Regions from separate parts of the Alishewanella maricola genome, predicted to be linked through region 2. Evidence: predicted binding sites of a transcription regulator. Region 2 holds the regulator's gene; each other region holds the start of a gene.
What was found. The regulator LexA, encoded in region 2, represses DNA repair genes until DNA is damaged. The targets are predictions, from matches to a motif close to TACTGTATNNNNATACAGTA.
Positions count from the first base shown of each region.

Region 1: the regulator LexA is predicted to act here: its motif matches at 1,629-1,648, upstream of JAO78_RS06795 (DNA topoisomerase III).
Region 3: the regulator LexA is predicted to act here: its motif matches at 1,215-1,234, upstream of umuD (translesion error-prone DNA polymerase V autoproteolytic subunit).
Region 4: the regulator LexA is predicted to act here: its motif matches at 1,336-1,355, upstream of umuD (translesion error-prone DNA polymerase V autoproteolytic subunit).

Region 1 covers NZ_JAEINI020000003.1:290,822-293,987, reverse strand. The annotation lists gene JAO78_RS06800 (coiled-coil domain-containing protein) at 1-1,346, opposite strand, end outside; gene JAO78_RS06795 (DNA topoisomerase III) at 1,658-3,166, shown strand, end outside.
Region 2 covers NZ_JAEINI020000006.1:63,214-66,379, reverse strand. The annotation lists gene plsB (glycerol-3-phosphate 1-O-acyltransferase PlsB) at 1-1,191, opposite strand, end outside; gene lexA (transcriptional repressor LexA) at 1,272-1,892, shown strand; gene coxB (cytochrome c oxidase subunit II) at 2,279-3,166, shown strand, end outside.
Region 3 covers NZ_JAEINI020000003.1:256,656-259,821, reverse strand. The annotation lists gene JAO78_RS06660 (hypothetical protein) at 1-308, shown strand, start outside; gene JAO78_RS06655 (Lcl C-terminal domain-containing protein) at 355-1,020, opposite strand; gene umuD (translesion error-prone DNA polymerase V autoproteolytic subunit) at 1,260-1,679, shown strand; gene umuC (translesion error-prone DNA polymerase V subunit UmuC) at 1,676-2,953, shown strand; gene JAO78_RS06640 (metal-binding protein) at 3,069-3,166, opposite strand, start outside.
Region 4 covers NZ_JAEINI020000013.1:14,709-17,874, forward strand. The annotation lists gene JAO78_RS14520 (ABC1 kinase family protein) at 1-1,223, opposite strand, end outside; gene umuD (translesion error-prone DNA polymerase V autoproteolytic subunit) at 1,370-1,801, shown strand; gene umuC (translesion error-prone DNA polymerase V subunit UmuC) at 1,798-3,072, shown strand; gene JAO78_RS14535 (HEPN domain-containing protein) at 3,081-3,166, opposite strand, start outside.

The DNA.
Region 1 (3,166 bases), on a different contig from region 2:
AATTCGGCTAATTCGTGTTGCACGTTATGCAGTTGATCCGCTTGTGCTGCATTAATGGCTAGCGCCTCATCCCGCTCTGCTGTTAACGCACTGAGTTGCTCGCTTTGCGTTGCCTGCTCGGTGGCACTGTGTTGTGGCGAGGCCAGTTGTTGCAGTAAGTCTTGGTGCTGTTGCTGCAGTTGTTGCAATTCTTGCTGTAACTGAAGGTTTTCTGTTGCCGTGGCCTGCTCGGCGGCACTGTGTTGTGGCATGGCCAGTTGTTGTAGTAAGTCTTGGTGCTGTTGCTGCAGTTGTTTTAATTCTTGCTGTAACTGAATGCTGTCGGCTAATGCAGATGGCTCTGCTGTGGTTTTTTGACGGCGTATCTGACTCAACAGCGTATCGCGCTCAGAGCTGAGTTCAGCACATTGCTCGGAATATTCGGCCAGTTGCTGATGGATCTGTTTTTTCATTTCAAAGTGTTGGCGTTGCTGCTCTGTCAATCGTTGTTGTAAGGCATCATACTCGGCCTGTAGCTCAGAAAAATGCTGTTGCTCTTGTTGATACTGCGCCACCGCGTTTTGCGCTGCACTTAACGCTTGCTCGGTGTCTTGCTGTGCGCTTTTAGTCTGCTGCAACGTTGTTTCAAGTACTTCGAGTTGCGTTTGAGCTGTGCTTAATTGCTCAGCCAGTTGTTGCTGTGCCGCCTGCTTTTCCTCTAATTGAGCAATTAACTGCTGTTGTTGTTGATACTGTTGTTGTAACTCAGACAATTGCTGCTCGGTGTCGTTAAGCTGTGCTTGCTTTGAGGCGAGAGCGGTTGCGTGTTCAGAGGCTTGAGCATTGGCGGCGGCCACGGCCGCTTGGCTGGCGGTTAGTTGCTCCGTTGCCTTGCTCAGTTGTTGTTCTAACTGGCCCAGTTGTTGTTGCAAAGCGGTGCGTTCTTGTTGCAGGCTGGCAAAGTGTTCTGCCTGAGTGGTCAGTTTCTGTTGTTGGCTGTGCAATGTTTGCTCTAAAGCCGTTTTACGCTGTTCCAACTGCTGCCATTGCTGCTGTGCCTGTTGTAAGTGCTCAACCGCAACCACTTCACCTTGCAGTGCTTCGGCTAATTGTTTTTGCAACTGCGCCGTTTGTTGCGCGCCTTGTCGCTCGGTTTCACGCAGAAACGCTTGCATAAAATCGTCACTGAGTATTGGCGCTTGCTCAAGCTGTCGCTGTTGAGCTTGCTCGTATCGCCACTTTTTATAGTGTGCTATCACCGTTGCTTGTGCGTCAGACACTTTAGACAAAACATAATCTAGCGACACGGTTTTACCGGTACTTTCTAGATCATCACAAATTCTTTTCACATCAGTATATTGCGACATTTTCTACGCCCTCACAGCGAAGCAGCAAAACCAGAGTAGGCAAGGAACCCATATTCACAGCTTAGAAAATAGCCAAGTTGCCAGCAATATTGATCTACTGATTAATTATGTTGCGAGTGTTTTTTAAACCTTAAAGTTTTTAAGTGATTAAAATAATTCAGTTTATTTTTTATTTAGCGAGTTAAGTTAACGGTCAAAATTGTGGTTTTAACCATCAATATAATCCTTAGGTATTAGTCAGTGTCACAAGTTTTTGCTATTTAATGTTAGGCAAGGTAAATTAACTGATTATTTGTACAGTGTTTTGTCTGATGATTTTATACATTGCAGAAAAGCCCAGCGTTGGCCGTGCCGTAGCCGATGTGCTCCCCAAACCACAGCAAAAAGGCGATGGCTTTATTAAAGCCGCCAATGGTGATGTGGTGACTTGGTGTATTGGTCATTTACTGGAACAGGCAGAACCTGAAGCCTACAATGCCGATTACAAAAGTTGGCGCAAAGCCCACCTGCCAATTATTCCAATAGAATGGAAACAACACGTTAAGTCGCAAACCCGCCAGCAATTTAATGTGGTTAAAAAACTGATCAAAGAAGCCGATGTGTTAGTGAATATGGGCGATCCGGATCGTGTCGGGCAAATTTTGGTGGATGAAGTGATTAATTATGCGGGGATCAGTCAAGCCAAGCGTGCGGCCACCAAGCGCTGTTTAGTGAATGACATGAATCCGGCGGCGATCAGCAAAGCCTTAAAGGATTTGCGCCAAAACACTGATTTTATTCCGTTAGCCACTTCAGCCTTAGCGCGGGCAAGGGCCGATTGGTTGTATGGTATTAATATGACACGGCTATGTACCTTACTAGGCCAAGAGCATGGTTATCAGGGCGTGTTGTCGATCGGCCGTGTGCAAACGCCGGTGTTGGGGTTAGTGGTGCACCGCGATCTAGAGATTGAACACTTTGTAACGAAACCCTTTTATGAGGTGTGGATAACGCTGCAAACCCGCAGTGGTGAGCAGTTTAAGGCAAAGTGGCAACCGAGTGCCGCCTGCGAGCCTTACATGGATGAAGATGGCCGGGTGTTACTGAAAAAGTTGGCTGACACCGTGTTAGCAAAGGTGAGGGGCCAAACGGGCCAAGTTAAAGCCGTGAAACGCGAACAAAAAAGCCAGGCTGCACCCTTGCCTTACAATTTATCCTCATTACAAATTGATGCGTCTAAACGCTTTAATTTAAACGCGCAAAAAACCTTAGATATTTGTCAGCAATTGTATGAACGCCATAAGTTAATTACCTATCCGCGTTCTGATTGTCGTTATTTACCGGCGGGTCACTATGCTGAGCGGCAAAAGGTAAGCCAAGCGATTGCCAGCAGTAGTTCGCAATTAAGTGAGGCCGTGAAAAAAGCAGATTTAAACTTAAAAAGCAAGGCCTGGAATGACAGCAAGGTAGGGGCGCACCATGCCATTATACCTTCCGAGCGGGTGCTGGATGTGCAGCGTCTTTCGCTAGATGAGCGACATATTTATGAGTTAATTGCTCGACAATATTTAATGCAGTTTTATCCGGCGTTTCGTTATAGCGAGCATCAAATTGATACTGAAGTTGCCGGTGGGTTGTTTGTCGCCAAGCAAAAATCGACCGTCGATCTGGGCTGGAAGGCCTTACTTGCACGTTCCGGTTCAACTGACGAAGAGACGAATGAATTCAGTACAGCCTTGCCGGCAGTGCAGCAGGGCGATCAGGTTAATTGTGTTGAAGGGCAACTGGATGAGAAGCAAACCAGCCCGCCGAAGCATTTTACCGACGCTAGCTTACTGGCC
Region 2 (3,166 bases):
ACCTTTCATAAACAGCAAGCTTAAATATTCGCGAAAAACGGTTGAATACAACTTATTGCCACTGAAACTGCGTCGAATAAAAAATGCCCCGCCACGACGAAAAATCGTGCCTGCAGGCCAGAAATTTAAGTTAATGCCTGCGGCGATATGCGGTGGCACTAACCCCTGATGATAAATAATATAACTGAGTAGCAAGTAATCCATATGACTTCGATGGCAAGGTACATAAACAATTTCATGTCCTTTTTGCGCCAGATCGCGCAAAGTGTCGACATTATTGACCTTAATGCCAGCATAAAGCTTTTGCCATAACCATGTCAGAATACGATCACCAAAACGTAAAGTTGACGTGCGGTAATCGGCTGCAATCTCTTGCAGTAATTTGCGAGCTTCTTGTCGCGCTGCGGCGTAATCTCCATTGCGGTTAGCCGCTTCATCGGCGATGGCTTTTTTAACCGCAGGCGTGGCTAATAGCGCATTAAATAACTGACTGCGGTTCATCAGTTTTGGCCCTGTTGCTGCCAGTCTCTGTCGATAAAAGTGGATCCGTGACATGCGCAGCAGTTTTCTGGCAGTGCTGGCTTCAGCGCCAAATTGTCCAGCCATTTGTTGTAGATCTACTGGTTTACTTAAGCGCACCAGCGTGTGTCGACCTGAGATAAATACAATCAGTAACTTAGCTAACCAGTTAGGTGAATGTGCTTCCCCCAGTAACCATTTAATACTGTCTTCCTTACCTGGTGCACGGCCCCATAAGATCGAGATCGGCATCAGCTGTGCCTGTAATTTGGGGTTGGCTAAATGAGCCGCGAGTAATGTTTGTCCTTGCTTTAATGCACGGGTATCGCTGCGGCCACCAATGATTTGGTGAGGTTTTTCGAGAAATAAGATGCGTGATAATTTCTGCCCCCGCAGTTCTACATGGCTAAGCGGATCGGGCAAGGCTAGTTGCTGGCAAACGCGACGCAGCGTGGCGACATCACTGGCTGATTCGGTGTGGCATATATAAAATAATGGCCGTTCTTTATTAACTCCCAGTTGTTGTAGGGGGTTATCAGGAACAATTTTGAATTTAACGAGTAGGCGAATAGGCCATTTTAATAATAAGGTCAGTAACGACAAGCTTGAGAACATAATGATACCGAGCAAACTGAACAGTGCTAAGAATACCACAGCTGCGTAAGCTGGCAAATTCAGCTGCAGAACAACGCTTGGCATTTCGAAAAAGGCTGTATATACTGACAGTACTTACTGTATAGGTAGCCAGCATTATGAGACCATTAACGCCTCGTCAGGCCGAAATTCTGCAATTAATCAAAGATTACCAACAAGAAACCGGAATGCCACCCACGCGTGCCGAGATTGCGCTGCGTTTAGGTTTTAAATCTGCCAATGCAGCGGAAGAACATCTCAAAGCCTTAGCTAAAAAGGGGGTACTGGAAATGATGCCCGGTACCTCGCGAGGGATCCGTTTATTGGAAGACGATTCCGCTCCCGAGCAATTGGGTTTGCCTTTGGTGGGTAAAGTTGCCGCTGGCCAACCTATCTTAGCCGCTGAGCATGTACAAAATCATTATCAAATTGATGCGCATTTATTTAAACCCCATGCTGACTTTTTACTTCGGGTACAAGGTATGAGTATGCAAGATATCGGCATCCTCGATGGCGATCTGTTAGCCGTGCATAAAACCACTCAAGCAGAACATGGCCAAGTGATTGTCGCCCGTGTCGATGATGAAGTAACGGTAAAGCGTTTCCAGCGGCAAGGACATGAAGTTTTATTGCTTCCTGAGAATCCAGATTTTGAGGTGATTAAAATCGATTTACGTGAACAGCAATTTGCCGTTGAAGGCCTTGCTGTAGGTGTGATCCGTAACGGCAGTTGGCTATAAAATAGTCGCTGTTCAACAAGTTAATTTATAATTGCACTGGTATGACCTCTTGGTTTTATCGGTGCTTTTGCATTTTAGGGGTTTACATAACGCTCATACTGGACAATTCTTAAGCGGTAACTGTTCAAAAAATAATTAAAGTTAACAGTTGCTGGTTTCAGCGCTTGCTTCGAAATCACAAAAAATAATAAAAATAAGAAATTGCGAAACTTACCACATAGATTCGGTCAGGATAGGTTTACATAAAAGCCGTGTAGTTCTGTGTTCTTGGTTTCTGCAGTTTGCAATGCAAATGACAGAGGAGAAGTACAGTGACAAACACGCGTTGTCTGGTTTGGTCGCTGCCGACCCTATTTTTTGCCGCATCGGCAAATGCATCAACATCTATGCCTTTGAATATGACCAAAGGCGCTACGGAGATCAGTCAGCAGGTTTATCAACTGCATATGACCATCTTCTGGATTTGTTGTGCTATCGGTGCAGTGGTGTTTGGGATTATGTTTGTATCCATGATCCTTCACCGCAAAGCAAGAGGGGTGCAGCCGGCTTCATTTCATGAAAGTACCAAGGTTGAAATTCTGTGGACGGCTATTCCGGTCGTTATTCTTGTTGTGATGGCATTTCCCGCCACGACCACCCTATTGGCGATGGATGACACCTCTGCTGCCGATGTGACCGTGCAAATTACCGGTTCGCAGTGGAAATGGCATTATAAATACCTTGAACACGATGTTGAGTACTTTTCATTATTAGCGACACCCAGAGAGCAAGTGGCCAATAAACTGGCCAAGGGTGAAAACTATCTATTAGAGGTCGATCGGCCTTTAGTGATTCCTGTTGGGAAAAAAATTCGCTTCTTAATGACCTCAGATGATGTGATTCACTCGTGGTGGGTACCTGCATTTGCCATTAAAAAAGATGCGAACCCTGGCTTTATTAACGAAGCATGGACTCGGGTAGACGAGCCTGGCACTTATCGTGGGCAATGTACTGAGTTATGCGGTAAAGACCATGGCTTTATGCCAATCGTGGTGATCGCCAAAAGCGAAGAAGATTATTTAGCGTGGATCCAGCAAGAAGAAACGCGGATCGCCGGTGAAAAAGCCGCCGAACAAGAATTACTTGCCATGAATATGAGCATGGCAGAGTTAATGAGTACCGGTGAAAAAATCTATCAAGGTTGGTGCGTCGCCTGTCATCAGGCTACTGGCATGGGGTTACCTGGTATTTTCCCTGCGTTAAAAGGCAGCGAGTTAATCCTTAACGATCGCAAC
Region 3 (3,166 bases), on a different contig from region 2:
ACAACCCTATCCACAATAGCTATAACCGGATCAGCCTGTTTTACCTTGGTCTCCGGGTAGAGAAAGCGATGCTGTTTCTTAATGGCCTAGATTTTATTGAGGAGGTTGATAACGTGTGTGAAGATTTGGATAAGCTCATCACGTGGATTTTCCCCCTGGCCGAAATACAGAAACTCAAAACTGCTATTCGCCAAAACCGGCACCAATCAAAGTATTGGTCGCCGGTGTTCCACAAATATCATGGGGAGAGCAATAAACCAGTCATCATAGCTGCGCGTGAGCGTGTCACAGAAACTCTTCAGCAATAAAAAAGAGGAGATCAAACCTCCTCTTGATTGTCGCTTAAATTCGGTTTTATGCCACTTTACGACGGGCACCCATCATCAGTATCAGCACGCCGGCTGCAGCCAACCCAGCAGGGGCTGACACATCAGCCATGTTAATGGGTGCATTGGGGTTGTTGATGTTAATTGTCGGGTCGTTGATGGAGCTTAGCGTTGTACCTCCATCACTCACAAGATATATGCCTTCGTAATTCCTCTTTTTGTCTAAGTTAGTGGCGTAATGATAGCTAAACCAAACAGCAGCACCGTTAACTTGTCGAGAGCTGAATCCATATGTACTGCCTGAAACTTCATAGTAGCCATATGTGTGCCCTGTAACGTTTTGTCCGAACATTGAATGGGTGGCGCGTTGCTCTGCCGTAGAAGAGACCGTCGCATTGCTGAATACGTCCTTGCGCGGCTCTATGGTTGGAAAGAGAGAGACAGCAAGTGTCTTTATTTCATCATGCGTTGGCAATCGCCAGCCCGCGTAAACAGTGTCTAAAAGCGCTTTAACTTCATTGATACTTTTTCCGCCTGTCTCAGTCAAATCCAGCCACTCCAGGCCAGTTTGCGTATCCAAAGTAGCAAGTCCGTCACCAATACTCTTCCAATCTGTGGCGACAAAAGCCGCACTTGCCTGTCCTGAGATTAACCCTGTAACTAGGGTAGCGATAACGAGAAGCTTCTTAAGCATAGTCAATTCCTTTTACACGTTAAAAATGGGCGAAGAGCCTGTCAGTGTTCTTTACGCGAAATCAGTGGCTTTCCCTGATTAAATGCGCTATTGACAAGATATGTTCAAATTTCATGCCATTAAAATGGGTCGGGGTTTAAAACGATTTAATCTGACACTAGCTCTGCAAATTGCCAAAAGTTTCCCGGCTGGTATACTGTATATAAATACAGTTTTGGAGGGTGACGTTGGCGGTATTGATTGGCAAAGCGGGTGATAAGTGGCCACAAACGCCACTTCCCTTTTTTTGTGATCCTGTAAAAGCCGGTTTTCCTTCACCGGCTCAGGATTATGTTGAGTGCGAGCTTGATTTAAACGAGCTGTGTATCCGGAATCCGTACGCAACCTTTTTTGTTAGAGTCGAAGGTGACTCCATGATTGGCGCCGGGATCTATGACGGAGATGTACTGGTTGTTGACCGCTCAGTCGATGCCGAGCATGGAGATATCGTGGTGGCCGCGGTTGGAAACGAATTTACCGTAAAAGAGCTGTGTACCAGGCCATCGCTATGCCTGATCCCCCATAACCCAGCCTACAAACCAATCTGGCCACGTAACGGTGAAAGCCTCGATATCTTCGGGGTCGTGACCAACGTGATTAGAAAAATGAAACGCAAATGACAACTCCCCTCTTTGCTTTAGTGGACTGTAACAATTTTTACGCCAGTTGCGAGAAACTGTTTCGCCCTGATTTAGCCCATACCCCGGTTGTTGTGTTATCAAATAACGACGGCTGCGTGGTGGCGCGATCGAGAGAAGCTAAGAAACTTGGTGTTAAAATGGGTGTGCCGGTATTTCAGGCGCGCGAGCTCATACAGAAGCACGGCGTTGTGGCGTTCTCCTCTAACTACGCGCTTTACGCAGATATGTCTCAGCGCGTCATGAGCACACTGGAAAGCCTGGCACCCAGGGTTGAGGTCTACTCGATTGATGAAGCCTTTCTTGATCTCTCCGGTATGGAAAACACCCATGATCTGACGGAGTTTGGCTTTACCATTCGTAAAACCATCCTTAAGTGGATTGGGATCACCGTCTGTGTTGGTATTGCCCCTACCAAGACCCTTGCCAAGCTCGCCAACCACGCCGCTAAAACCTGGCAAAAGACGGGTGGTGTTGTGGATCTTACCTGCAAAGCGCGACAACGAAAGTTACTGGCCTTGCTTCCGGTGGATGAAGTATGGGGAATCGGTGGCAAGTTAACAAAGCGGCTGCAGGCGCTTGGCATACACACTGCGCTACAATTAGCTGATGCCGATCCCCGTTTTATCAGACAACAGTTTTCTGTTGTTGTGGAGAGGACTGTTCGTGAGCTTAATGGTGAGAGCTGCATTGCATTGGAAGAAATGGCTCCCACGAAAAAACAAATCGTCAGCAGCCGGGCTTTTGGTGAGCGCATCACTGATAAGCAGGAAATGCGAGAAGCTATCAGTGAATACATTAGTCGGGCCTGTAAGAAACTCCGTCAGGAAGGACAGGACGCTAAGCACCTTACCGTATTTCTCAGAACGAGCCCATTTAGTGACAAGGATGCGCCTTATAGTGCGAGCCGAAGTGTTGAGCTGGATAGGCCAAGCAGTGATACCCGGGTATTTTTAACTCATGCTATGCAATTGCTCGACAAAATTTGGGTTAACGGTTACCGCTATGCAAAAGCTGGGGTTATGCTCTCGGACTTTTACGATCCAGGGATATATCAGCCAAGTTTATTTGACATGCCGGCCGAAGACGACGAGTCAGCGCACAGGCTTATGCAGCTTATGGATCAGCTTAACAGCAAGCATGCAAAAACAGTTTGGTTCGCTGGGCAAGGGATTAGTCAAAGCTGGGGAATGAAGCGAGAAGCTCTATCTCCCGCATATACAACAAATTGGCAGCAACTTCCCGTTGCCAGATGATCAAAGTGTCATGACATGAATATTCGTCCACGCTGGAGAGCTGGCCTTTGGTTTAACCTGGTGTTGACGGCAACCGTGTGTTCTTAATCAGAAAAAGCCTGTCAAGCCTATGCACTTAGCGTCCGATTGGATAACTTACGATTGCTTGAGAATTATGAAGCGCCATCATCTGATCTCCTCTGACACCATGAAATGGAAATTGAGCGAACTCAA
Region 4 (3,166 bases), on a different contig from region 2:
TGTAAAAAAATCGCATCTGCCGGCGGTGTATGCCAGTAATCTTGCTGCATACTTAAGGCGGTGCCCGCTTCACGAATTCGCAATGCTAAATCCGTTTGCCCAAAATCAAAGGCGCTATCGTGCTTTAAAGGCTCGGCCGCTAAATTCACTAAAGAAAGTACGGCTTGTTTTTGTGCGGGTAAAATCTGTTGGCTGAAAAAACCAATCTGCGTTAACGCAGCGGCCATGGCCGCGTGATCTTCAGTTAAGGCTGCAGCAAATAATTGGCGATAACCATCACTAAAGCGGCTGCTGTAATGCCTACAAGCGCCAAAATCTAATAACACCAGTTGTTGGGTTTTCGTGTTGTATAAATAATTGGCAAAGTTCGGATCGGTTTGCACCAATTTAAATTCAAATAATTCACGAAACAGCAGTTCAAACAACAAGCCCATCACACGATCGCGCTCGGCTTGCTCATGACTGCTTAATGCCTCTAACGCACTGCCTTCCACAAAACTCATCACCAAAATGTTTTCGGTGGTTAATTCTGAGAACACTTCGGGAACCACAAAGTGTGGGCTTTGCCCCAAGGCTTGGCGATACTGCCGCAAGTAGGTGGCTTCTTGCAAATAATCGGCTTCGCTGTGTAATTGTGCTTTTGCTTCGGTTAAGAGCCCACGATAATCGACACTTTTAGGCACCAGCCCGCTAATACGTAATAAGGTTGCCACGTTATCAACATCGCTGTCGATACTGGCTTTAATCCCCGGATATTGAATTTTTACCGCAAGGCGCTGGCCATTATCATGATAAGCCTGATGCACCTGACCTATCGAGGCGGCGGCTAAAGGCGTAAAGGTAAAATCACTGAAATGACGCTGCCATTGCTCACCCCATTCGTTGCGTAACACCTGTGCTAACTGCTTAACGGGCATGGGGTTACCGCTGGCACGCAAGCGCGCTAAAATCTCAGCTAAAGCTGGTGGCAGCATATCACCGCTGTCCATGGACAATAACTGACCGACTTTCATCGCCGCACCGCGCAAATGCGCCAATTGATCGGCAACGCGTTTGGCATTGCCTGGGGTAAGTAGCAAGTCTTTTTTAGACGGCACTTGGCCTTTGGCTAATTGTCGTGCCCCTTCAGCCAGCATGCCACCGGCGACTCGCCCTGCTAATGAGGCTAAACTACCAAAACGGGATATCCGGTGCGCGGGCACCTTTGAACTACCTGCCGACATAACTACCTTACTCTTGCAATCTGTATAGTAGGCTATACGCAGCTAACCGCTTTTTGGTTGCTTCTCGGGCATAAGTTAGCTCTTGTTGTGCAACTTGAAGCAAGGCATACTATACTGTATGGATAAACAGTATTTGAGGTAATGCCATGTCTGTTCAGTTTCTCGGTCAGGCGCAAGCCGGCGCACCTATTCGGTTGCCTTTTTTTAGCAGTAAGGTGCCTGCGGGCTTCCCTTCACCCGCGCAAGATTATATCGAGCAAAGTATCGATTTAAACCAGTTGTGTATTCATCACCCCACCGCCACATTTTTTGTGCGCGTATCGGGTGATTCGATGATTGAAGCCGGTATTTTTGAAGATGATGTTTTGGTGGTTGATCGCGCGATCACTGCCGAACATGGAGACATTGTGGTGGCTTCAATCAACGGCGAATTTACCGTGAAGCGTTTAAGCTGCAAAATGAATCTGATGCTGCTGCCAGAGAATCCGCGCTATCAGCCAGTGCACATTAAAAACGCCGATGAGTTACAGATCTTTGGCGTGGTAACCAATGCTATTCGTCGGTTTAATCGTAAATGAAAGCAACGTGTTTTGCGCTGGTCGATTGCAATAACTTTTATGCCAGTTGTGAAAAACTGTTTCGGCCTGACTTAGCGCACCGCCCGGTGGTGGTGTTATCGAATAACGACGGCTGTGTCGTGGCGCGCTCTAAAGAAGCGAAAGCGCTTGGCATAAAAATGGGCGTGCCGTTGTTTCAAATTAACGAGTTAATTAAACAGCACCGTATTGTCACCTTTTCATCGAATTATGCCCTGTATGCCGATATGTCTGCTCGGGTGATGACCACCTTAGAATTAATGGCTCCCGCCGTTGAGGTTTACAGTATTGATGAAGCCTTTTTAGATTTGAGCCTCTTACCGCATACCGAGTTAACGCAGTATGGCCAATTTATCCGGCAGCGCATTGCCCAGTGGCAAGGCATTTCCGTGTGTGTGGGTATTGCGCCGAGTAAAACGTTAGCCAAATTAGCCAATCATGCCGCAAAAACTTGGCCAAAAACCCAGGGCGTGGTCGACCTTACGGCGGTCACACGCCAACGTAAGCTGCTGGCTTTATTACCTGTTGGTGAAGTCTGGGGCATTGGTCGTAAGTTATCGATCCGTTTACAAGCACTGGGGATCCACACCGCTTTACAGTTAGCTGATGCCAATCCCAGTTTTATTCGCCAGCAATTTTCGGTGGTGGTCGAACGTACCGTGCGCGAGCTGAATGGTGAGTCGTGTATCCCATTAGAAGAACAGCCCCCCACTAAAAAAGAGATTGTTAGTTCGCGCTCTTTTGGTGAGCGCATTACCGCGCAGCCATTATTGCAAGAAGCCATTGCCGAATATGTGGCAAGGGCCTGTCAAAAACTGCGCAAAGAGCGGCAACATGCTCGACAACTGACGGTATTTTTACGCACCAGCCCATTTAGCAAATCACAAGAGCCGTATTATGCCAACAGCGCCAATGCCACGTTGGGCGCGCCTAGTGCTGATACCCGTGATTTTCTGCCCTTAGCTAACCGCTTATTACAGCAGATCTGGCGCGATGGCTATCGCTATGCCAAAGCCGGCGTAATGTTAAGTGACTTTTATGATGAGGGCGTATATCAACCCAGCTTATTTGAACCCACCGCCAGTTATCATGCTGATCCCAGCTTAATGCAAACACTCGATCGCTATAATCAGTCGGGTAAAGGTAAGATCTGGTTTGCCAGCCAAGGCGTGAAGCAAAGCTGGGCGATGAAACGACAACATTTGTCACCAGCGTACACCACCAACTGGTTACAGTTGCCGGTGGTAAGCTAAGTGTTAAGCTAAGACGGGTTAATCACCGGGTAAATCGCCTCACCCCATAATTGATCGGGCGCATTCATCATCAAACCAATAATCAGCGGTACCA